DNA from 4 places in the Rhizobacter sp. P2_H3 genome. Region 1 is predicted to be linked to each of the others. Evidence: predicted binding sites of a transcription regulator. Region 1 holds the regulator's gene; each other region holds the start of a gene.
The links. The regulator LexA, encoded in region 1, represses DNA repair genes until DNA is damaged. The targets are predictions, from matches to a motif close to ACTGTATNNNNATACAGT.
Positions count from the first base shown of each region.

Region 2: AC1D1T_RS17875 (error-prone DNA polymerase) is a predicted target of LexA. The motif match lies at 2,216-2,233, and genes of this name have one in related genera.
Region 3: imuA (translesion DNA synthesis-associated protein ImuA) is a predicted target of LexA. The motif match lies at 3,182-3,199, and genes of this name have one in related genera.
Region 4: imuA (translesion DNA synthesis-associated protein ImuA) is a predicted target of LexA. The motif match lies at 2,406-2,423, and genes of this name have one in related genera.

Region 1 covers NZ_JBFUFQ010000171.1:5,964-11,186, forward strand. The annotation lists gene AC1D1T_RS23810 (ABC-F family ATP-binding cassette domain-containing protein) at 1-315, shown strand, start outside; gene AC1D1T_RS23815 (hypothetical protein) at 395-751, shown strand; gene AC1D1T_RS23820 (hypothetical protein) at 761-1,084, shown strand; gene AC1D1T_RS23825 (MarR family winged helix-turn-helix transcriptional regulator) at 1,188-1,706, shown strand; gene AC1D1T_RS23830 (organic hydroperoxide resistance protein) at 1,754-2,179, shown strand; gene AC1D1T_RS23835 (asparaginase) at 2,225-3,169, opposite strand; gene lexA (transcriptional repressor LexA) at 3,250-3,924, shown strand; gene AC1D1T_RS23845 (helix-hairpin-helix domain-containing protein) at 3,924-4,235, shown strand; gene AC1D1T_RS23850 (isochorismatase family protein) at 4,254-4,484, shown strand; partial or broken gene AC1D1T_RS23855 (penicillin acylase family protein) at 4,485-5,223, opposite strand, start outside.
Region 2 covers NZ_JBFUFQ010000095.1:13,601-18,823, reverse strand. The annotation lists gene AC1D1T_RS17890 (glycoside hydrolase family 18 protein) at 1-255, shown strand, start outside; gene AC1D1T_RS17885 (NAD-dependent succinate-semialdehyde dehydrogenase) at 242-1,687, opposite strand; gene AC1D1T_RS17880 (hypothetical protein) at 1,766-2,131, opposite strand; gene AC1D1T_RS17875 (error-prone DNA polymerase) at 2,246-5,223, shown strand, end outside.
Region 3 covers NZ_JBFUFQ010000104.1:804-6,026, reverse strand. The annotation lists gene ligD (DNA ligase D) at 1-1,494, shown strand, start outside; gene AC1D1T_RS18610 (H-NS histone family protein) at 1,565-1,930, opposite strand; gene AC1D1T_RS18605 (SOS response-associated peptidase family protein) at 1,995-2,933, opposite strand; gene imuA (translesion DNA synthesis-associated protein ImuA) at 3,239-4,033, shown strand; gene AC1D1T_RS18595 (Y-family DNA polymerase) at 3,969-5,223, shown strand, end outside.
Region 4 covers NZ_JBFUFQ010000046.1:13,947-19,169, reverse strand. The annotation lists gene AC1D1T_RS11715 (WD40/YVTN/BNR-like repeat-containing protein) at 1-272, shown strand, start outside; gene AC1D1T_RS11710 (hypothetical protein) at 421-951, shown strand; gene AC1D1T_RS11705 (YchJ family protein) at 965-1,339, opposite strand; gene AC1D1T_RS11700 (bifunctional helix-turn-helix transcriptional regulator/GNAT family N-acetyltransferase) at 1,336-2,298, opposite strand; gene imuA (translesion DNA synthesis-associated protein ImuA) at 2,431-3,237, shown strand; gene AC1D1T_RS11690 (Y-family DNA polymerase) at 3,266-4,777, shown strand; gene AC1D1T_RS11685 (hypothetical protein) at 4,778-5,223, opposite strand, start outside.

The sequences.
Region 1 (5,223 bases):
AAGGCCAAGAAGGCGGAGGCCGCCGCCGCCGCGGCCCCGAAGGCAGCCAAGGACGACCGCAAGGCCGGCGCCCAGCAACGCCAGAAGGCCGCCGAGCAGACCAGGCCGCTGCGCACCGAACTGGCGACGCTCGAGAAGCGCATCGCGACGCTGACGCAGGAGAAGGCCAACATCGAGGAAGCCTCGGCGCGGCCCGGCCTGAGCCCGGCACAGCGCGTCGAGCAGGGCAAGCGGCTCAAGCAGCTCGGGGACGAGCTCGAGGGCGCCGAGGGCCGCTGGCTCGAGGTCACCGGCGAGCTCGACGCGCTGGGCTGACACGGCTTCGCACCACCGCACGCGGCTTCCGTTCGGTGGCCGGGGACGAACGGCGCACGGCCTATCGTTCGTCCCCATGATGGCCCTTCAAAAAGCGCAAACGGGTGACCTGTCGGGCGGTGCCGGACAGCGCCAGGGCGCCGCCCGCGCGGCCGAGCCGGCCGCGGCGCCGACGGTGAACCCGGCACTGCTCGGGCGCTTTCGCGCACTGATCGACGAAGTGACCGACGAGCTGATGCAGGGCCGCAGCGGCGACCGCAACAGCTTCCGGGCCGACGCGATCACGCTGCTGATGGCGACGACGCAGGAGATCGACGGGCCCGCCGACGGCGTCGAGAGCCCGTTGAGCTACCTGCTGCGCGAGGAGCAGCAGAAGGCGGCCGCCGTGCTCGGCAGCAGCGAGCCCGACCACTTCCTCACGTTCATGAAGGTCTGAGGCATCGCGATGGCACTCCAAGGAATCAACGGGCCCGCCGAACGTGCACCGCGGCCCACCGTCACCCGGCAGGACAGCGGCAGCACGAGCGCACCGAGCCGGGCGCGCGACCGCGGCACCAACGCGCTCGGCAACGCCGTGCCCGGCAGGGGCGCGCGCACGCCGCGGCCCGATGCAGCGCAGGGCGTGGCCGCGAAGGTGCTCGACCAGGTCTACGGCGCCGCGCTGAAGCTGCGCGAGAACCCGACCCCGTCGGGCCTCACCGCCGGCACGCTCGCGGCCGCGAAAGGCGTGCTGTCGCTCTACCGCGCCTTCCCGCAATTGACGCGATAGCGCCAATCCGACCCGGTGCGCCGGCACGGCGATGCCCCTGCCGCCGGCCGGGGATTTATATTGCACACAATTCAATTGCCAGATTGAGAATACAGTCTCGTCCATGGCAAGCACCCACCGCCCCCGTCGACAGGACCGCAGCAGCGCCGGCGCCCCCGCGCTGCCGGCCGGCGTCGACTGGCTGCAGCTCGACAACCAGGTCTGCTTCGCGCTGTATTCCACCTCGCTCGCAATGACCAAGCTGTACAAGCCGCTGCTGGCGCCGCTCGGCCTCACCTACCCGCAGTACCTGGCGTTCCTGGTGCTGTGGGAGCGTGACGGGGTGACGGTCGGCGAGCTCGGCGAGCGGCTGTTCCTCGATTCCGGCACGCTGACGCCGCTGCTCAAGCGCATGGAAGCGGCCGGCTGGCTGCAGCGCCGGCGCGCGGCCGACGACGAGCGCCGCGTGATCGTCAGCCTGACGGCCGAGGGCCGCGCGCTGCGCCAGCAGGCGCGCGGCGTGCCGGCCCAACTGGCCCAGGCCAGCGGCTGCAGCATCGGCGAGCTGACCGACCTGACCCAACGCCTGCAGCAGTTGCGCCAGCAACTGCTCGATGACGCGCCCGATGCGGCGCATGCGTGAACGTTGTTGTTACCCCTGACCCACCCCACCACCTGAAGGAAGACACCATGGCCCTCGAAAAAGTCCTGTACACCGCCCACGCCACCTCCACCGGCGGCCGCGAAGGCACCTCCAAGTCGTCGGACGGCGTGCTCGACCTGCGCCTGACCACGCCGAAGGAACTGGGCGGCAACGGCGCCGTCGGCACCAACCCCGAACAGCTGTTCGCCGCCGGCTACTCGGCCTGCTTCATCGGCGCGATGAAGGTGGCTGCCGGCAAGCACAAGGTCACGCTGCCGGCCGACACCTCGATCGCCGCCAGCGTCGGCATCGGCCCGATCCCGCAAGGCTTCGGCATCCAGGTCGCGATGACCATCACCGTGCCGGGCGTCGAGCGCTCGGTGGRGCAGCAGATCGTCGAGACGGCGCACCAGATCTGCCCGTACTCGAACGCGACGCGCGGCAACGTCGACGTGACGCTGACCGTCGCTTGAGCCCCGCCTGCGCCTGATGAAGAACGGCCCTTCGCGGGCCGTTTGTCATTCCGCGAGCAGTTGCAGCAGCAGCTCGATGCGGGCCTGGTACGGCGACAGCTCGCCGCCGGCGGGCAACACATCGCCGGGCTGAGCGAACACCGGGCCGCCCGCCACGCGGCTGCAGCGCAGCACGCGCACGCCGGTCGACTGCGCGCGCAGCAGCGCGGCTTCGAGCGCGTGGTGCACCGTGCCGTGGCCGGTGCCCGCGGCCACGATGCCGCGTGCGCCTCGCTCGATCAATGCATCGACCAGCACGCCATCGGCACCCGCATGGCTGAGCAGGATGTCGACGCGCGGCCACGCGGGGCCGTCGACCAGCCTGGCCAGCCGCGCCGCAGGCAACGCCTCACCCGCCGGCCACGGACGGAACAGCCGCAGCCGCCCTTCCTCGATGCGGCCGACCGGGCCGGCGTCGCCCGAATCGAAGGCCTCGATGCGGTAGGTGTGCACCTTGCGCACGTCGGCCGCGCCATGCACCACGCCGCCGAGCACCGCGACCACGCCGCGCGCGCCGGGGTGCTGCGCAACGGCGACCGCATCGAGCAGGTTCTGCGGCCCGTCGGGCTGCAGCGAGGTGGCGGGCCGCATCGCCGCCGTCAGCACCACCGGCTTGGCCGGCGCGAGCACGCGCTGCAGCAGCCACGCGGTCTCCTCCAGCGTGTCGGTGCCATGCGTGACGACCACGCCCGCCACCTCGGGCCGCGCCAGGTGGTGCGCCAGCCGCCTGACCAGCGCGCGCCACACGTCGGCGCTCATGTCCTTGCTGTCGACCTGCGCGACCTGCTCGGGCTCGAGCGGCACCGCGGCCAGCGCCGGTACCGCCTTCACGAGCTGCGCGACGCCGAGCTGCGCCGCGGTGTAGCCGATGTTGTCGCCGGCGGCCGCCGAGGTGCCGGCGATGGTGCCGCCGGTGCCGAGCACGACGACGATCTGATCAGTTCTTTGCATTTTTCACGAAGCTGGATAAAAATACAGTCACTGGATGGATGTTCAGTCCACGCCATTTCACCAAGCCGAGGCCCACCGCGATGAACGAAATCCCGAAGCTCACCGACCGCCAGCAGCAGATCCTCGACCTGGTGCAGAGCGCGATCGAGCGCACCGGTGCGCCGCCCACCCGGGCCGAGATCGCGAACGAGCTGGGCTTCAAGTCGGCCAACGCCGCCGAAGAACACCTGCAGGCGCTGGCCCGCAAGGGCGTCATCGAGCTGGTGGGCGGCACCTCGCGCGGCATCCGTCTGCAGTCTGACACATTGCGCGCGCTGAACCAGAGCCGCGGCAAGCAGTTCAGCCTGCCGCTGCCCAGCCTCTCGCAGCTCACACTGCCGCTGGTCGGGCGCGTCGCGGCCGGCAGCCCGATCCTCGCGCAGGAGCACATCGACCAGACCTACCTGATGGAAGCCAGCCTGTTCGCACGCCGGCCCGATTTCCTGCTGAAGGTGCGCGGCATGAGCATGCGCGACGCCGGCATCATGGATGGCGACCTGCTCGCGGTGCAGAAGGCCAAGGACGCGAAGAACGGCCAGATCGTCGTCGCGCGGCTCGGCGACGAGGTCACCGTGAAGCGCTTCAAGCGCACCCGCACCAGCATCGAGCTGCTGCCGGAGAACCCCGATTTCGAACCCATCGTCGTGCCGTTCGGCGATGTCGACTTCGAACTCGAGGGGTTGGCGGTCGGCCTGATCCGCAACAGCATGCTGTGATGGAGGCCGCCGTGGTGATCAAGGCCCCCAAGGCGGCGAGTGCCGCGGAGTGCAAGGCGCTCGAGCAACTGCCCAACATCGGCCCCGCGCTGGCCGCCGACCTGCGGCTGATCGGCATCCAGGAGCCGAAGGACCTGCGCGGCAAGGATGCCTTCGTGCTGTACCAGCGCCTGTGCGCGATCACCGGGCAGCGCCACGACCCGTGCGTGCTCGACACCTTCATGGCCGCCACCGATTTCATGGGCGGCGCGCCCGCCGCGCCGTGGTGGGCCTACACCGCGCAGCGCAAGGCCCTGTTTGGGCAGGTGTGACGGCGATGCATCGACCAGCTGCTGGTGTGCGGCCTGCAGAGCGAGGTCTGCGTCACCCACACCTCGCAATCGGCGCTGGCGCTCGGCTACGACGTGATCCTCGCGAGCGACTCGCACGGCACCTGGCCCGACGCCACCTCGGGCGCCGACGAGATCATCGCCCGCCAGAACGAGGCGCTGGCCGCCCAGGGCGTGCGGCTGATGAGCACGCGGGAGATCGTCGGCCAGCTCGCACAGTTGGAGCGCTGATCAGCGCGGCGACAACACCAGCGTGTGCTCCGCCGGCGTGCCCCACACCGGCACGTCATCCACCTTCGCCCAGCGCTCGACGAAGCTGCGGTACAGCGGCGAAAACACGATGCCCGATTGCCCGCTCGACTGCACGAAGCGTGAGCGAGCCGGGTCGCCCAGGTCGTACAGCGCCCGCAGCGACGGCCCGTGCTCGGCCAGGTACAGCTCGCCGGTCGTCGCGTCCGGCCGCAGGCCGACACGCGACACATTGACGGTGTAGGTGTCGCCGCCCACCGGCGCCCGCAGCTCGAACCAGCGTGCCAGCGCCTTCACCTTGCTGAACGGCCGGTGCTCGGCCCGGGCCTGGTGCGCCCGGCCCCATTGCCAGCTCGCCACGTCGCTGCCCTGCGACTGCTGCAGCTCGTCGAGCGCCCGCGTGAACGCCGCGTCCACCTGCTGCGCGCAGGTCTCGACCACCGGCGTCGCCTTGTCATCGCACCACCAGCCGTCCTGGCGCGCCAGCACACCTTCCAGCGCCTCGCGGAAGCTGCGGCTGCCGAGCTGCCGCTCGTACAGCGCGGCGCCGAGCTCGTCGCTGAACACCGCCTGCGTCAGCTGCCGCACCCAGGCCGACAGGATCAGCGGCGCCGCGCGGTCGGCCGCCATCGTGCCGTCGAACGAGGCCAACTCACGCTGCGCCGCCGCGGCCAGCGGGTGGGGCGACACCGCGCGCTTCAGCACCGGCAGCAGCTTCAGC
Region 2 (5,223 bases), on a different contig from region 1:
ACGCAGGGCTGGAGAACGGTGTACGACCGCATCACGCAGTCGTACACGCTGTGGAATGCGCGCGAGCAGCAGATGATCGGCTACGACGACCCGCGCAGCGTGCGGCGCAAGGGCCGCTTCGCGGTCGCGCACGGGCTGGCGGGCGTCTTCGCGTGGGAGCTGTCGCAGGACAACGGCGACATCCTGAACGCGATGAACCTCGGGGTCGGGCAGACCCCGGGTCCTGCTCAGGCCAAGCCGCTCAAACGGCCATGATCGACACGCTCTTCGTCACCAGGTAGGCCTCCATCGCCTCCGGGCCGCCTTCGGTGCCGTAGCCCGAGTCCTTGACGCCGCCGAACGGCATCTCGGCCACCGGCGCGGCCGGCTGGTTGACCCACAGCATGCCGACCTCCAGGCGTTGCGACAGCAGGTGCGCGTTCTTGATCGAGCGCGTGAAGGCGTAGCTGGCCAGCCCGAACGGCAGGCGGTTGGCTTCGGCGATCGCCTCGTCCAGCGTGTCGAAGCCGCGCACCGCGGCCACCGGGCCGAACGGTTCGTTGTTGAACACGTCGGCGTCGAGCGGCACGTCGGTGAGCACCGTCGGCGCGAAGAAGTTGCCGCTGCTGCCGACGCGTTCGCCGCCGGTCGCGACCGTCGCGCCGCGCTTGCGGGCGTCGTCGACCACCTTGGCCATCGCGCCCAGGCGGCGCGCATTGGCCAGCGGGCCGAGCGTCGTGCCTTCGGCCAGGCCGTCGCCCAGCTTCAGCTTCTGGGCATGCGCCACCAGCGCCTGCGAGAACTCCGCCTTCAGGCTGTTGTGCACCAGGAAGCGCGTCGGCGAGATGCAGACCTGGCCGGCATTGCGGAACTTCGCACCGCCGGCGGCCTTGACCGCGAGCGCGACATCGGCGTCGTCGGCGACGATCACCGGCGCGTGGCCGCCCAGCTCCATCGTCACGCGCTTCATGTGGCGGCCGGCCAGCGCGGCCAGTTCCTTGCCGATCGGCGTCGAGCCGGTGAAGGTGACCTTGCGGATGACCGGGTGCGGGATCAGGTAGGCCGAGATCTCGGCCGGGTTGCCGAACACCAGGCCGAGCACGCCGGCCGGGATGCCGGCATCGACGAAGGTGGCCAGCAGCGCGGCCGGCGAAGCCGGGGTTTCTTCGGGCGCCTTCACCAGGAACGAGCAGCCGCTCGCGAGCGCCGCACCGAGCTTGCGCACGATCTGGTTGATCGGGAAGTTCCACGGCGTGAAGGCCGCGACCGGGCCGACCGGCTCCTTCAGCACCAGCTGCTGCGCGGCCAGGTTGCGCGACGGCACGATGCGGCCGTACACGCGGCGGCCTTCGTCGGCGAACCAGTCGATGATGTCGGCGCCGGCCAGCACCTCGACGCGCGCCTCGGCCAGCGGCTTGCCCTGCTCCTGCGTCATCAGGCGGGCGATGCCGTCGGCGCGTTCGCGCAGCAGCGCGGCGGCGCGGCGCATCAGGTTGCCGCGCTCGTGCGCGGGCGTTGCGCGCCAGGTCTCGAAGCCGCGCTGCGCGGCGGCCAGCGCGCGGTCGAGGTCGGCCGTCGATGCATGCGCGACCTTGCCGATCGGCGCACCGGTGGCGGGGTTCAGCACGTCCAGCGTCTTGCCGCCGGCGGCGTCGACCCATTGGTTGTCGATCAGCAGGCGGGTGTCGGGGTAGGTGGTGTCGCTCATGGGCTTTCGCGTAGTCGTCGAAGCGGGGAAGGGCGCCATTGTCGGCCTTCCTCCAAGCCCCTTGCCGCACGCGGCCCTTCAGGCGGACTGGATCACGCCATGCGCCGAGGCAGGCGTCGATGCCGGTGCCTTCGGCCGGCAGTTGCGCTTCTTCTCGAGCCAGTAGACGACGTTGCCGGTCACGACGATGCTGCCGGAGATCACGGTGGAGGCGGCCAGCACGGCGGCGTGGCCCACCAGCTGGGTGATGCAGTCATTGGTGCTGCATGAGCGGCCGGCATTGACGTCGGCCACGTCGAGCACCATCTGGCGCGCCATGACCTGGCATTCCTCGTCGTAGACGTGGATGGTGCGCGGGTAGGCGCAGCCGAACGACGCGGTGGCGGCCGTCACCGCGATGAACAGCGTGCGAAACCGTGGCAGGCAAGGGGTGGTGTGGGGCATCGGGTGGCCTCGTCGGGGGGTCATCGATTCTGTCGTGTGCCGGGCACGCGTTTGTCGCCGGTGGGGCGGTTCATATGTCCATATACTGTATGAAAGCACAGTATTCATCCCGCGATGCTCCCCCCCTATGCCGAGCTGCACTGCCGCAGCAACTTCAGCTTCCTCACCGGGGCCTCGCACCCCGAGGAACTGGTGAACCGCGCCGCCGACCTCGGCTACGCGGCGCTCGCGATCACCGACGAGTGCTCGCTGTCCGGCGTGGTGCGCGCGCACGTCGAGGCACGGCGCCGCCAGTTGCACCTGATCATCGGCAGCGAGATGCAGCTCACCTTGCCGGCGGGCGACCCGCATGCCCGGCTCGTGCTGCTCGCGCAGACGCGCCGCGGCTACGGCAACCTGTCGCACTGGATCACCGTCGCGCGGCGCCGCGCCGACAAGGGGCATTACCTCGCGCACCCGTCCGACCTCGAAGGCGGCGTGCCCGACGCGCCCACGCTGGCCGGCCTGCCCGAGTGCCTGGCGCTGCTGGTGCCCGATGCCGCGCAGCCGTTCGAGACGGTGTTCGCGCATGCGATGTGGCTCAAGACCTGGTTCCACGAACGGGCCGCGGTGGCCCTCGAGCGGTTGCACCGCCCCGGCGACGAGGAACTGCTCGCTATCGTGCTGCAGGTCGCGCGGCGGGTCGGCCTGCCGGTGGTCGCGTCCGGCGACGTGCTGATGCACCTGCGCTCGCGCAAGTCGCTGCAGGACACGCTGACCGCGACGCGGCTGAACCTGCCGCTCACCGAATGCGGGCTGCGGCTCGCGCCGAACGCCGAGCAGTACCTGCGCTCGCGCAGCCGGCTGGCCGGCCTCTACGAGCCGGCGTGGCTCGACAACACGCTGCTGCTGGCCGCGCAATGCACCTTCTCGCTCGCCGAGCTGAAGTACGAGTACCCGCGCGAGGTCGTGCCCGAAGGCATGACGCCGATCGCCCACCTGCGCCGGCTCACCTATGCCGGCGTGCCCAAGCGCTTTCCCGACGGGCTGAAGCCGGCGCACTCGAAGCAGATCGAGGACGAGCTCGCGCTGATCGAGCAGCTCGGCTACGAGGCCTACTTCCTGACGGTGGCCGACATCGTGCGCTGGGCGCGCGCGCGGGACATCCTGTGCCAGGGGCGCGGCAGTGCGGCGAACTCGCTGGTGTGCTACTGCCTCGAGGTGACCGAGGTCGATCCCGAGCGCGCGACGCTGCTGTTCGGCCGCTTCATCAGCGCCGAGCGCAACGAGCCGCCCGACATCGACATCGACTTCGAGCACCAGCGCCGCGAAGAGGTCATCCAGTACATCTACGGCAAGTACGGCCGCCACCGCGCGGCGCTGACCGCGGTCGTCATCAGCTACCGGCCGCGCAGCGCGGTGCGCGACGTCGGCCGCGCGCTCGGCATCGACCTGCAGCGCATCGACGCCGTCTCGAAGAGCCAGCAGTGGTTCGACGGCCGCGGCATCAGCCGCGAGCGCCTGCGCGAGAACGGCTTCGATCCCGATTCGCTGGTGGTGCGGCAATGGGCCGAGTTGACCGGCATGCTGGTGGGCTTTCCGCGCCACCTGAGCCAGCACCCGGGCGGCTTCGTGATCGCGCGCGACCAGATCGAGCAGCTGGTGCCGGTCGAGAACGCCGCGATGGACAAGCGCAGCGTCGTGCAGTGGGACAAGGACGACCTCGACGCGCTCGGGCTCATCAAGGTCGACATCCTCGCGCTCGGCATGCTCAGCGCGCTGCGCCGCGCGCTGGAATTCATCGGCCACAAGCAGGGCCGTGAATTCCGCATGCAGGACATCGCCGAGGGCGACGAACCCACCTACGACATGATCTGCCAGGCCGACACCATCGGCGTGTTCCAGATCGAGAGCCGGGCGCAGATGAGCATGCTGCCGCGCCTGCGGCCGCGAAAGTACTACGACCTGGTGGTCGAGGTCGCGATCGTGCGGCCCGGCCCGATCCAGGGCGGCATGGTCCACCCCTACCTGAAGAACCGCAACCTGCCGATCGCGGAGATCGATTGCCCCGAGCCGCTCTGGCCCGCGCTGGAGCGCACGAAGGGCGTGCCGATCTTCCAGGAGCAGGTGATGCAGATCGCGATGCTGGCCGCCGACTTCACTCAGGGCGAGGCCGACCAGCTGCGCCGCGCGATGGCCGCGTGGAAGCGCAAGGGCGGGCTCGGGCCGTTCCACGAGCGGCTGGTCGGCCGCATGGTCGCCAACGGCTACGCGCTCGAGTACGCGGAACGCATCTTCAAGCAGATGGAGGGCTTCGGCGAGTACGGCTTCCCGGAGAGCCATGCGGCCGGCTTCGCGCTGCTTGCCTACAACAGCAGCTGGATCAAGTGCCACCACCCCGATGCGTTTCTCGCGGCCTTGCTGAACAGCCAGCCGATGGGGTTCTACGCACCGGCGCAGCTGGTGCGCGACGCGCGCGAGCACGGCGTCGAGGTGCGGCCGGTCGACGTGGCGTGCAGCGACTGGGAGTGCACGCTGGAGTGGCCGCTCGACGAGGCCGCTCCGGGCGATGGGCTGCGCCCGGTGCGGCTCGGGCTGAACCGCGTCGGTGGGCTGTCCGAGGCGGCGGCGCAGCGCATCGTGGCGGCCCGCGAGCGCGGCGCCTTCGCGAACCCGGAAGACCTGGCGCGGCGCGCCGAGCTGAACGGCCACGAGCTGCAGTCGCTGGCGCAGGCCGATGCGCTGCACAGCCTGAGCGGCCACCGCCACCAGGCCGCCTGGGCGGTGGCCGGCATCGACACGCGGCCCACCGCGATGCTGCGCCGCACGCGCATCGACGAGCCCGCGCTGCAGCTGCCCGCGCCGGCCGAGGTCGAGGAGACGGTGGCCGACTACCACGCGCTCGGGCTGACGCTGAAGCGCCACCCGCTCGCGCTGCTGCGCCCGCAGCTCGAGGCCTTCCAGGTGCAGACCGCGGCCGTGCTGCGCGGCTACCCCGACGGCCGGCTGGCGCGCGCGAGCGGGCTGGTCACGCACCGGCAGCGGCCGCAGACCGCCAAGGGCACGGTCTTCATCACGCTGGAGGACGAGACCGGCGCCGTCAACATCATCGT
Region 3 (5,223 bases), on a different contig from region 1:
TCCCCCGACCAGTTGCTTGCAGCGGCGTGCCACATGGGGCTCGAAGGCGTGATGCTGAAGCAAGCGACCGCGCCGTACGTCGAGGGGAGAACGGAGACCTGGCTGAAGCTGAAGTGCCAGAAGCGGCAAGAGTTCATCGTGGTGGGCTTCAACGATCGGAAGGACTCGACCACTGAGGTCGGGAATCTGCTGCTGGGGTATCACCACGAGGGGAAGCTGCTGTACGCAGGCGCGGTGGGAACGGGCTGGAGCAATGCGACTGCGCGCGAGCTTCACCAACTTCTCGCCAAGCATGAAACGGATGTGCCGGCGGTGGACGCGTCAGCCGTGAAGCCTGGCCGCTGGTCGCAGCGCAGCGCCGGCGCCAGGCACTGGGTCGAACCGAAGGTGATTGTCGAAGTGGCATTCGGCGAATGGACTCCGGATGGCCACATCCGCCATGCGTCGTTTCGCGGCGTGCGAACCGACAAGCCTGCGGCGGAGGTTGATCGGGAGAAGGCAAAGGACGTGGCGGTCCCAAAGGCGGCGGCGACGAAGGCTGACGCTGCCGTGCGAGCGGCCTCAAAGCGCGGCGCGCGAGCTTCACCGACCGCCGCCTCGAAGCTCAAGATCACGCATCCGGAACGGGTCATCGATCCTGCGTCCGGGACCACAAAGATTGAGCTGGTGCGGTACTACGAGAGCGTCGCCGACTGGATGCTTCCCCATCTCGAAGGTCGACCGGTGTCGCTCGTCCGAGCACCACAGGGCGTCGGCCAGCAGCTCTTCTTCCAGAAGCACCCGGAGACGAAGATGCCGGGGATGGCAGAGCTCGATCCGAAACTGTGGCCAGGCCATGCGGCGCTCCTGACAGTAGATGGGGTTGGGGCGTTGCTCTCTGCGGCGCAGATGAACACCATCGAGTTCCACACCTGGAATTCGACGGCGTCGCACATCGATCACCCGGACCGCGTAGTCTTCGATCTCGACCCGGGCGAGGGCGTCGGCTGGACTGAGGTGCAGGAAGCGGCCATGTTGATGCGCGGCTTCCTGGAGCAGCTCGGCTTGCAGAGTTGGCTGAAGACCTCCGGCGGCAAGGGGCTGCACGTCGTTGTGCCCTTGACGCCGAAGCTAACCTATGACGTCGTGAAGGGGTTCTTGCAGGCCGTGGTCGTCCACGTGGCGAAGACCATCCCCCAGCGATTCGTTGCGAAGTCTGGCGGCTCCAATCGCGTTGGAAAGATCTTCATCGACTACCTCCGCAACGGACACGGGCAGACGACCGCAGCGGCCTTCTCGGCACGCGCTCGGCCAGGCATGGGTGTCTCGATGCCGATCGCCTGGGAGCAGCTGCCGGAGATCAAGGGCGGCGACCAGTGGACGGTCGCTACCGCCCGTGAGTACATGTCATTTCAGAAGGAAGATCCCTGGGCGTCGTACACGAAGAGCCGGCAGACGCTGACGCAAGCAATGAAGACGCTCGGCTACAAGGCTCCGCACGCAACGAAGAAGTAACGGCAGCGCTATGTGCACGGCGCTGAAGCACCGTGCAACCGACTGCAGCGGAAGCGTCGCGACGAAGCCGCTACCGAATTTCCATCTCTCCCGGCGCGCGCCCGCTCGCGAGCTGCTCGTTGAACCAGTTCGGGCGCTTGCCGCGCCCTGTCCAGGTTTGGCTTGCATCGGCGGGGTTCGCGTACTTCGGTTGGCCTGGCTCGCCGCTGCCCGACGCCGCCTTCGCTGCCTTGGCGGGGAGGTAGGGGCGCAGAGCCTCGATCCCCTCACTGATACCGAAGCCACCCATCTGGAGCTTCTTCGCGTAGCCGTCGGCGAGTACCTTCAGCTCTTCGCTCCGCTTTGCGCCCAGTGCTGTTTCGGTCTGTTGCAGCAGGGCACGCAGCTCAGCGTACGACAGGCCTTTGAGTTCATCTTTGCCGGGTATCTGCGACATGATTCCTTGGTGTGAGGTTGGCGGCACGCTCGCCGCAAGAGGTGGGAGTGCTGTAGCCGCGGCGCTATGCCGCCTGGCGGTGCTCGTAGTAAAACGGCTGCTTGTCGTCGAGAATTTCTTGTTGACGTTGCAGGGCCCCGAGTGACGGGGAAAGCCAGTCGTGCATGCTCTCGGGCTTGATGGCGATTGGGCAGCGATTGTGCCCGGCCGCTGCGACTTCTGGCGGTGGCTCATCGGTGATCACCGCGAAGGAGAGCAGATCGTCATGGCCAGGCGCAGTCCAATGCGCCCATACGCAGGCAACGAGCATCGGGTCGCCGGACTGCGGGCGGAACTGCAGCACAGTGTTCGCCGGGGCTCCGTCAGGGCCGCTTACCGCGACGTTTTCATAGAACGCGTTCACGACCAATACACCGTGCGAGACGCCGAAAACCGGCTTCCAGAAGTTGTCCAGCGAGTCGCGGCGCGCGTTGTAGGTGGCGGGGTACTTCGTGTCGTAGAAGACCGGCTTGTCAGGCAAGCGGCACAGGTATCGCATCGGTACCAACTTCCGCTCGCCGTCGCGCATGACCATGACGGGTGCATAGTTCGCCGGGTAGATGCGCCCGTCACGTGGCTCGATGTGGGTTCTCCGCAGGTCGTCGAACTTTGCCTGGGCCCGGGCAATCTTGTTGTTCGCAATGCGCTCGCTCTCCTGAGCGCTCTTCGTCACCTTCGTCACCAACTTGCGTTGCGCGTCGATCAGTCGCCTTCGCTGGGTGAAGAACTCGGCCTCGAACTTCGCGACCTGCTGCAGATTGAACTCGTCAATCAGCTCTTTGATCCTGAGCTCGTCGGGCGAGCCGGGCGAGGCGAACGGAGCCTCCATGCTCTTCGGGATCACGATCGAGGGGTCTGAGCGCCTTCGCCAGAAGATGTCGAAGTACTCTTTGATGCTCATGGTCGCACCCCACTCGCGGATGTACAGCTTGTACTCGGCTTCGACTTCAGCGCTGTAGCACATCCCTTGTCCTCCACACGCAAGGCCGTGGCCCGATTGCTCCCTTGAGCGATCGTAGCGCCTGGTCGACGAGACGCGAACCGTGCCCTGATGTCCTAGGGGGAGCCGGGGAGGCGGTGTTGTCAGATGCCCGGTGACGCAAGGTCTCTCGCAAAAATATCTTCAGCGTCAAAAATCAACGGGCTCAACGCTTTACCGACCGAATGGTGCAAACGTCGCACGCGGACGGTGGGCCGTCTCCTCACGTGGTAGCTGTATGGATGTACAGTATTCATATGAATTCGCGTCCAAGCCGACCAGTGTCTGCGATGCCTCGCCTGCCAACGCAGGTGGAGGCCGCGGTTTGGCGCGCAGATCAGATTGGGAACGAGCGGTCGCGCGTGTTGCCTACCGGCTTTCAAGCCCTTGACCAGGCTCTGCCTGGAGGCGGATGGCCGTGCGCTTCGATCACTGAGGTGCTGCAGGTCCAGCCGACCGTCGCGGAATGGCGGCTGCTCGGCCCGGGATTGAAGGTCGCGATGGAAAAGGGCGTCGAGCTCGTGCTCATCGGTCCACCGAAACTGCCTCACCTCCCAGGGCTGCGCCTGGCGGGCATCGATGAGCGGCGCGTGATCTGGGTGCAGGCTGAGTCGCCTGCGCAGCGACTGTGGACCACGGAGCAGCTCATCAAAGCCAACACGATGGCGGTACTGATGGCATGGCTGCCTCAGGTGAGGCCGGAGCAACTGCGGCGGCTGCAGGTGTGTGCGGCCAGCGCTGACAGCCCCGTCTTCCTCTTCCGTCCTGCGTCCGCGCAGCACCAAGCCTCCGCAGCGCCGCTGAGGCTGAGCGCCGAGTCCGATGTCGACTGGCAACTGCACGTGCGCGTGTTGAAGCGACGCGGCCCGACCATCGACGAAACGCTGACGCTGCGCTCTGTTCCTGCCGGACTGGAGGCGTTGATCACGCCCCGCATCGCCAAACCTTCGTCGCTCTTCGCCGCACGGCGTCGTCATCAGCACGACCCGCTTCAAACCTTCCTTTCTCAGGCCGATCCAGATGTTGTGGGCAGCCTTCCTTCCGCAAGTAGCGTCAGTTTCGGACGCCGGGCACCAGCGCACTGACGTGAGCTCGCAAGCGCTGGCCGACGCGGTCAGCGGCTTGAGCACCTGGGCGCTGCAGTTCACGCCGCGCGTTGCGGTGATCGAACCCGAAGGGGACTCGCCGGCAGTCGTCATGGAAGTCGAAGCCAGCGTGCGACTCTTCGGCGGCAAGCGCCGACTGGTCGGACGTGTCCGCGAGGAAGCCAGTGCACTGGGCGCAGAGCAGGTCAGTTGGGCGCCCACCAGCCTGGGCGCCGTCGCACTCGGGCGGGCTCGGCAGTCCAACGGCTTTGCGGCGCCCCTCGGCACACTGCTCGATGCGCTTCCCATCCACACGCTGACCTCGGTGGGTAAGCATCAGGCGACGCTTGCCCGACTTGGATGTCTGACGCTCGGTCAGGTCAGGGCGCTGCCTCGCGGTGGACTCAGCCGCCGCTTCGATGGGCAGCTTCTTGCCGCGCTCGACCAGGCGTACGGCTTGCGGCCGGAGGCGCATGAATGGGTCGTCTTGCCGGATGTCTTTCGGGCGCGTCTGGAGCTGATGGCGCGCGTTGAGCTCGCCCCGGCATTGCTGTTTGGCGCGCGTCGCCTGCTCCTCCAACTCAGTGCCTGGTTGACCGCGAAGCACAGCGGCGTCACGGCGTTCACCTTCCACTGGTGGCATGACACGATGCGGTCGCGATCGGCAGGCACCGGTGGCTCGTTGACGATTCGGACAGCGCGTCTCATGAGGGACGTTGAGCATCTCGGAAGTTTGCTGGCAGAGCAGCTGGCGAAGGTCGAGCTGCTCGCTCCGGTGGGCGACATCGAGCTGACCGCCGACGAGGTTGAGTCGCTGGAAGAGGCAAGCCTCTCGCTCGTCCCGGACGTGCGCGTTGCAGGTGAAGGACTTGCGTTGGTGCTGGAGCGCCTGGCCGCCCGCCTCGGCCCTGAACGGGTGCTCCGCCCGCTGGCATTGGAGGACCACCGGCCGGAGTGGATGTGCCAGTGGCAGGCAGCCGATGTTCAGCGCCCGAAGCGCCTCGCACGCGTGCTCGACGTTCCACAGCCGACGTTCATCCTCGCGCAGCCGCTGCGACTGGCGATGCAGGGCCCGCATCCGATGTACCAAGGCGCGCTGCAACTGCTCTCTGGTCCGCATCGCGTCGAAGGGGGATGGTGGGACCGCATGGAGGAAGGCGGGTCACAGTGCACGCGCAATGTCAGTCGTG
Region 4 (5,223 bases), on a different contig from region 1:
TCGCCGACCAGCAGCGCGTGCCGGTCGGCGGGGCGCTGGTGGTCAACCGCACGCGCGACGGCGGCGCGAGTTTCGAGACCTTGCGCCACGGGCTGCCGCAGCGGCACTGCTACGACCTGCTGTACCGCCACGGGCTCGATGTGTCGCCCGACGGCCGCAGCCTGCTGATGGGCAGCACGACCGGCCATGTGTGGAGCAGCGACGACGGCGGCGACCGGTGGGCGGCGCTGCCGGCGCAACTGCCGCCGGTGTACGCGCTGCGTTTCGGCTGACGGCCCGCGACGGATACATCGGCTGACACCTTGTGGCGCGATGTGCACAGATGATGGCGCATCGTCCCCTCGATCCTGGGGGGACGCGTGCCGCGGTCATGACAAGGCCGCCCGCGATCCGGACAATCGACGCTGTCGAGGAAGCGCCATGCCCACCACCATCACTGTCGGAGCCCGTTCGATTTTCGTCACCGCCACCGCGTGGGTGTTCATGCTGATCGGCGCGCTGGCCTGTGCCTCGGCGCTGCTGCAGAACGCGATGCTGGTGTCAGGTGGATTCCGCAGCGAGGGCCTGCAGGCCAGCGGGCTGTTCGGGCTGCTGATCGCGCACTTGCCGTGGGTGGTCAATGCGGGACTCGTGATGTCGCTGGCCACGCTGGTGTCGGCCGTCGGCCTGCTGCTGCGCCTGAACTGGGCGCGCCGCACCTTCATCGCGCTGCTGCTGCTGGCGATCGTCGCGAACCTGCTCGGCCTGTGGCTGCAGCAGGAGGTGATGCAGTCGGTGGTCGACAGCACGCTGAGCACCGCGACGCTGCCGCCCAAGGCGCTCGGCGTGTTCGGCGGCTTCGTCACCGCGGCCCGCGTGATGGCGGTGCTGGTGACGCTCGGCGCCTGCGGGCTGCTCGGGTGGATCATCCGCCGGCTGATGTCGGCCAGCGTACGCCAGGAATTTGCCTGATCTTTCGGCAGGCTCAGTAGTTCCCGTCGACGTAGAACCAGCGGCCGTCCTCGCGCACGAAGCGGCTCGTCTCGTGCAGCCGCTGCGCGCGGCCGCCGAGCTTGCTGCGTGCGACGAACTCCACCGTTGCATGGTCGGCGTCCTGCTGTGCCTGCCCTCGCACTTCCAGCCCCAGCCAGCGCAGCCCCGGCGGATCGGGCTCCAGCGTGGCCGGGCGGGTGCTGGCGTGCCAGGTCGCCAGCAGGTAGTCGGTCAATCCGTGGACGAAGGCGCTGTAGCGCGATCGCATCAGCGACGGCGCATCGGGCGCCAGCAGGTGCAGCGGGCCGGCGTGGTAGCGGCCGCAGCAGTCTGCGTAAGGGTGGGGCAGGCCGCAGGGGCAGGTCATGTGAGGTCGAGGTTCCAGGTTTCTCCGACCAGATCGTGCCCGAAGCTGTGGTGGGGTTCGGTCGCGACCAGCCGGTAGCCTGCTGCTGCGTAGATGCCGCGCGCAGCCAGCAGGTTGGCATTGGTCCACAGCGTGATGCGGCGGTAGCCGGCCTGGCGCGCGAAGCGCTCGCACTCCTGCACCAGCCGGCGCCCCAGGCCCAGCCCGCGCGCCGACGACTCGACCAGCAGCATGCGCAGCTGGGCCACGCCGTCCTGCACCGCCTGCGTCGCCTCGTCGCGCGCCTGCACGAGGAACACGCAGCCGACGTTCGCGCCGTCGCGCTCGGCGATCCAGCAGGCTTCGCGCGCGGGGTCGAAGCGTTCGATGAAGGCGGCGGCGATGCGCGCCACCAGCGCCTCGAAGCCGATGTCCCAGCGGTACTCCTGCGCGTACAGCGCGCCATGGCGCGCGATCACCCAGCCGATGTCGCCGGGGCGGTGCGGTCGCAGCAGGTAGGGCTCGCGCGTGCGTCGCGCCGGGTCGTCGTCGAGCAGGCGCTGCAGCGTGCCCATCGCCTGCAGCAGTTGCTGCTGCGACGGCTCGTCCAGCGCCGCGAGCAGCGCCTGCACCTGCTGCTGCGAGCCGCTGTCGAGCGGCGCGAACGCGGCGCGGCCGGCCGCGGTGAGCGACAGGTGCGATTGCCGCGCATCGCTGGCCGACGGCGTCGCCTCGATCAGCCCGCGCTCGCGCAGGCCGCGCAGCAAGCGGCTCAGGTAGCCGGGGTCGAGGTCCAGCGAGCGCGCGAGTTCGCCGGCCGTCGGTTGCGCCTGGTGCGCGAACTCCCACAGCAGCCGCGATTCGGTCAGCGTGAAGCCGCTGTCGACCAGGCCTTCGTGCAGCACGCCGATGCGGTGCGTGTAGAAGCGGTTGAAGGCGCGCACCGCGGCCACGCGATCGTTCGGGTCAGAAGAAGACATGCCCGGCATGCTGCCGTAATTAATTGCCAAAAGCAACTATAAATGTGCCAAAGGCTCTTTTGAACAGACTTGTAACGCCATGACCCCGTTTTCAAGTGGATCGATATACTGGATGTGCATACAGTAGTTCACATGCCTTCTGCCACCACTCACTTCGCCCCTCACGCTCGCGCGCCGCTGCCCGAGCGGCTGCACACCAGCGTGTGGCGTGGCAACCAGATGGGGCGCAGCGTCGAGCGCGCGCTGCCCAGCGGCTTCGCGGTGCTCGATGCCCAACTGCCCGGCGGCGGCTGGCCGCGGCGCGCGCTCAGCGAGCTGCTGCTGCCACACCCGGGCCTTGGCGAGATCCGCCTGCTGGCCCCGTGCCTCGCCGCCACGCAGCGGGCCGGGCGGCTGGTGATGCTGTTCGATCCACCGGCGGCGCTGTCGGCCTGGGCGCTGATGCAGATGGGGCTGGATGCCGAGCAGCTGCTGGTGATCGACACCGGCACGCAGGGCATCCCCGGTGTCGACGGCCGGCCGCACGAAGCCGGTGTCGATGCGCGGCTGTGGGCGCTGGAGCAGGCGTTGCACAGCGGGCACGTCGGTGCGGTGCTCGCGTGGTTGCCGCCGCGCCTGCGCGCCGAGCGGCTGCGCCGCTTGCAGGTGGCCGCCCATGCGCACGACGGCCCGGCCTTCGTGTTGCGCGAGATGGCGGTGCAGCAGCAGGCCAGCCCGGTGCCGCTGCGCCTCGCGCTGCGGGCCGGCGGGGCCGATGCCTTGAACGTGCGCGTGCTGAAGCGCCGCGGCCCGCCGCTCGCCCATGAACTGCGGCTCGAGCTGCCGCCGGTGCTGTCCGCCAGCGCCACGCGCAAGGCGCGCGAGCTGGCGGCGCAGACGGTCCAGGCCGCGGCCGCCGTGCCGCCGCTGCGCGCCGCGACCTTCGTCAACCTCGCCTGATCCGGCACCTGCTGCACATGGGCACGCGATGCTCTGGATCGGTCTTCACCTGCCGCTGCTGTCGCTGGAATCCTTCCTGGCGACGCTCCCGGCGGGCAGCGGTGGCAGCGAGCCGCCCGTCGCGCTGGTCGAGGCGCACAGCATCGCCCATGCCAATGCGGGCGCGCAGGCGCTGGGCGTCAAGCCGGGGCTGAAGCGGGCGACTGCGCTGGCGCTTGCGCCGCAGCTGCTGATCGGCCAGGCCGATGCGCTGCGTGACCGGCAGGCGCTCACGAGCGTCGCGCACGCGGCGCTGGCGTTCACGCCGGCGGTCAGCTTCAGCCCGCCGCAGGGCGTGTTGCTGGAGGTCGAGGCCAGCCTGCGCTATTTCGGTGGACTCGAGGCACTGCTGCAGCGGCTGCGCGAGGCGCTGCAGCCGCTCGGCCATGCACTGCGCTGCGTCAGCACGCCGACGGCGCAGGGCTCGGCGCTGCTGGCGCGCGTCGCCGACGGCCTGCATTGCGCCGATGCCGCCGCGCTGCAGCGCGCGCTCGATGCCGCACCGGTCTGGCTGCTCGGCCCGGGCCGCGAGCACTGGGAGGCGCTGCAGGGCATGGGGCTGAACACGCTGGGCGACCTGCGCAGCCTGCCGCGCGCCGGGCTGGCGCGGCGCTTCGGCGAGGCGCTGCTGACCGAGCTCGACGGCGCGCTCGGCCGGCGCCCCGATCCGCGCATGTCGATCGCGCTGCCGGCGAGTTTCGACAGCGCGCTCGAGCTGTTCGCGCGGGCCGACACCACCGAGCAGGTGATGCACGGCGTGCAGGTGCTGCTGTCGCGGCTGGTGGCGTGGCTCGCGGCGCAGCATGCCTTCGTGCGCCGTTTCAGCCTGCAGATGAAGCACGAGCCGCGCTGGCGGCGCGATGACCGGACGCCGCAGCACACGACGCTGGAGATCGCGCTGGCCGAGCCGTCGCGCGATGCGAAGCACCTGATGGCGCTGCTGCGCGAGCGGCTCGCGCAGCTGGCCTTGCCGGCGCCGACGCTGGAGCTCGTGCTGCGCGCCAGCGACATCGCGCGCCAGCCGCCGCCGAACGCCGAGCTGTTCCCGACGCCGCGCAGCGAGCACGAAGGGCTCACGCGCCTGCTCGAGCGGCTGCAGGCGCGGCTCGGCCGCGAGCGGGTGCAGCGCGTGCTGCCGGTGCAGGACCACCGCCCGGAGCGCGCCAGCCGGGTGTGCGCGGCGGCGCTCGACGGCCCGCCATCGTCGCGCCGCGCCGAACTGCCCAGGCCTGGCGCCCAGGCGCGGCCGGTGTGGCTGCTGCCGCTGGCGATGCCCTTGCCGCAGAAGCAGTCGCAGCCGATGCTCGACGGCCACCTGCTGCAGTTGCTGGCCGGGCCGGAACGCATCGAGGCCGGCTGGTGGGATGGCGACGCGGTCGAGCGCGACTACTTCATCGCGCAGCTGCCCGATGGCGCGCTGGTGTGGATCTACCGCGCGCGGCTGCCGCTGTCGGCGCAGTCGGAGGGGGAGGGGTGGTTCCTGCAGGGGCGCTTCGGGTGATCAATGAACGCCGAGGACCGTGAGTGTGTCGTTCGCGAACTGTCTCGCTCGCGAGCAGCGTTCCGCCACCTGCGCCCAATTCGCCGTGACCTGCGGCGCTGCACGCAGCACATCCGGACGCGATTTGCGGAAGCGGTACGCGAGTGGCAATTGCCGAAGACGTGCCCCGATGTCTACCCGGCATTCGACTGCCTCCAGCAACGCATGACCAGCCGGCAAGGTCGCTGCGGCAACCCACGCATCGGTGCTCATCGCCGGCAGGCACACGATGCCGTTCAGCCCCGGCTGTGCGGGATGGAGCCAGCTCAGCAGCACGGCATGCAGCGCGCTCGCCGCGGCGGCCGCAGGCGGGCAGGGGTTGTCGCAAGGCAGTGGCTTCCAACCGTGCGCTTCAATGTCGGCCGGTGCCATCCCCATATCGGCATATGAAAAACCGGCGACATCGG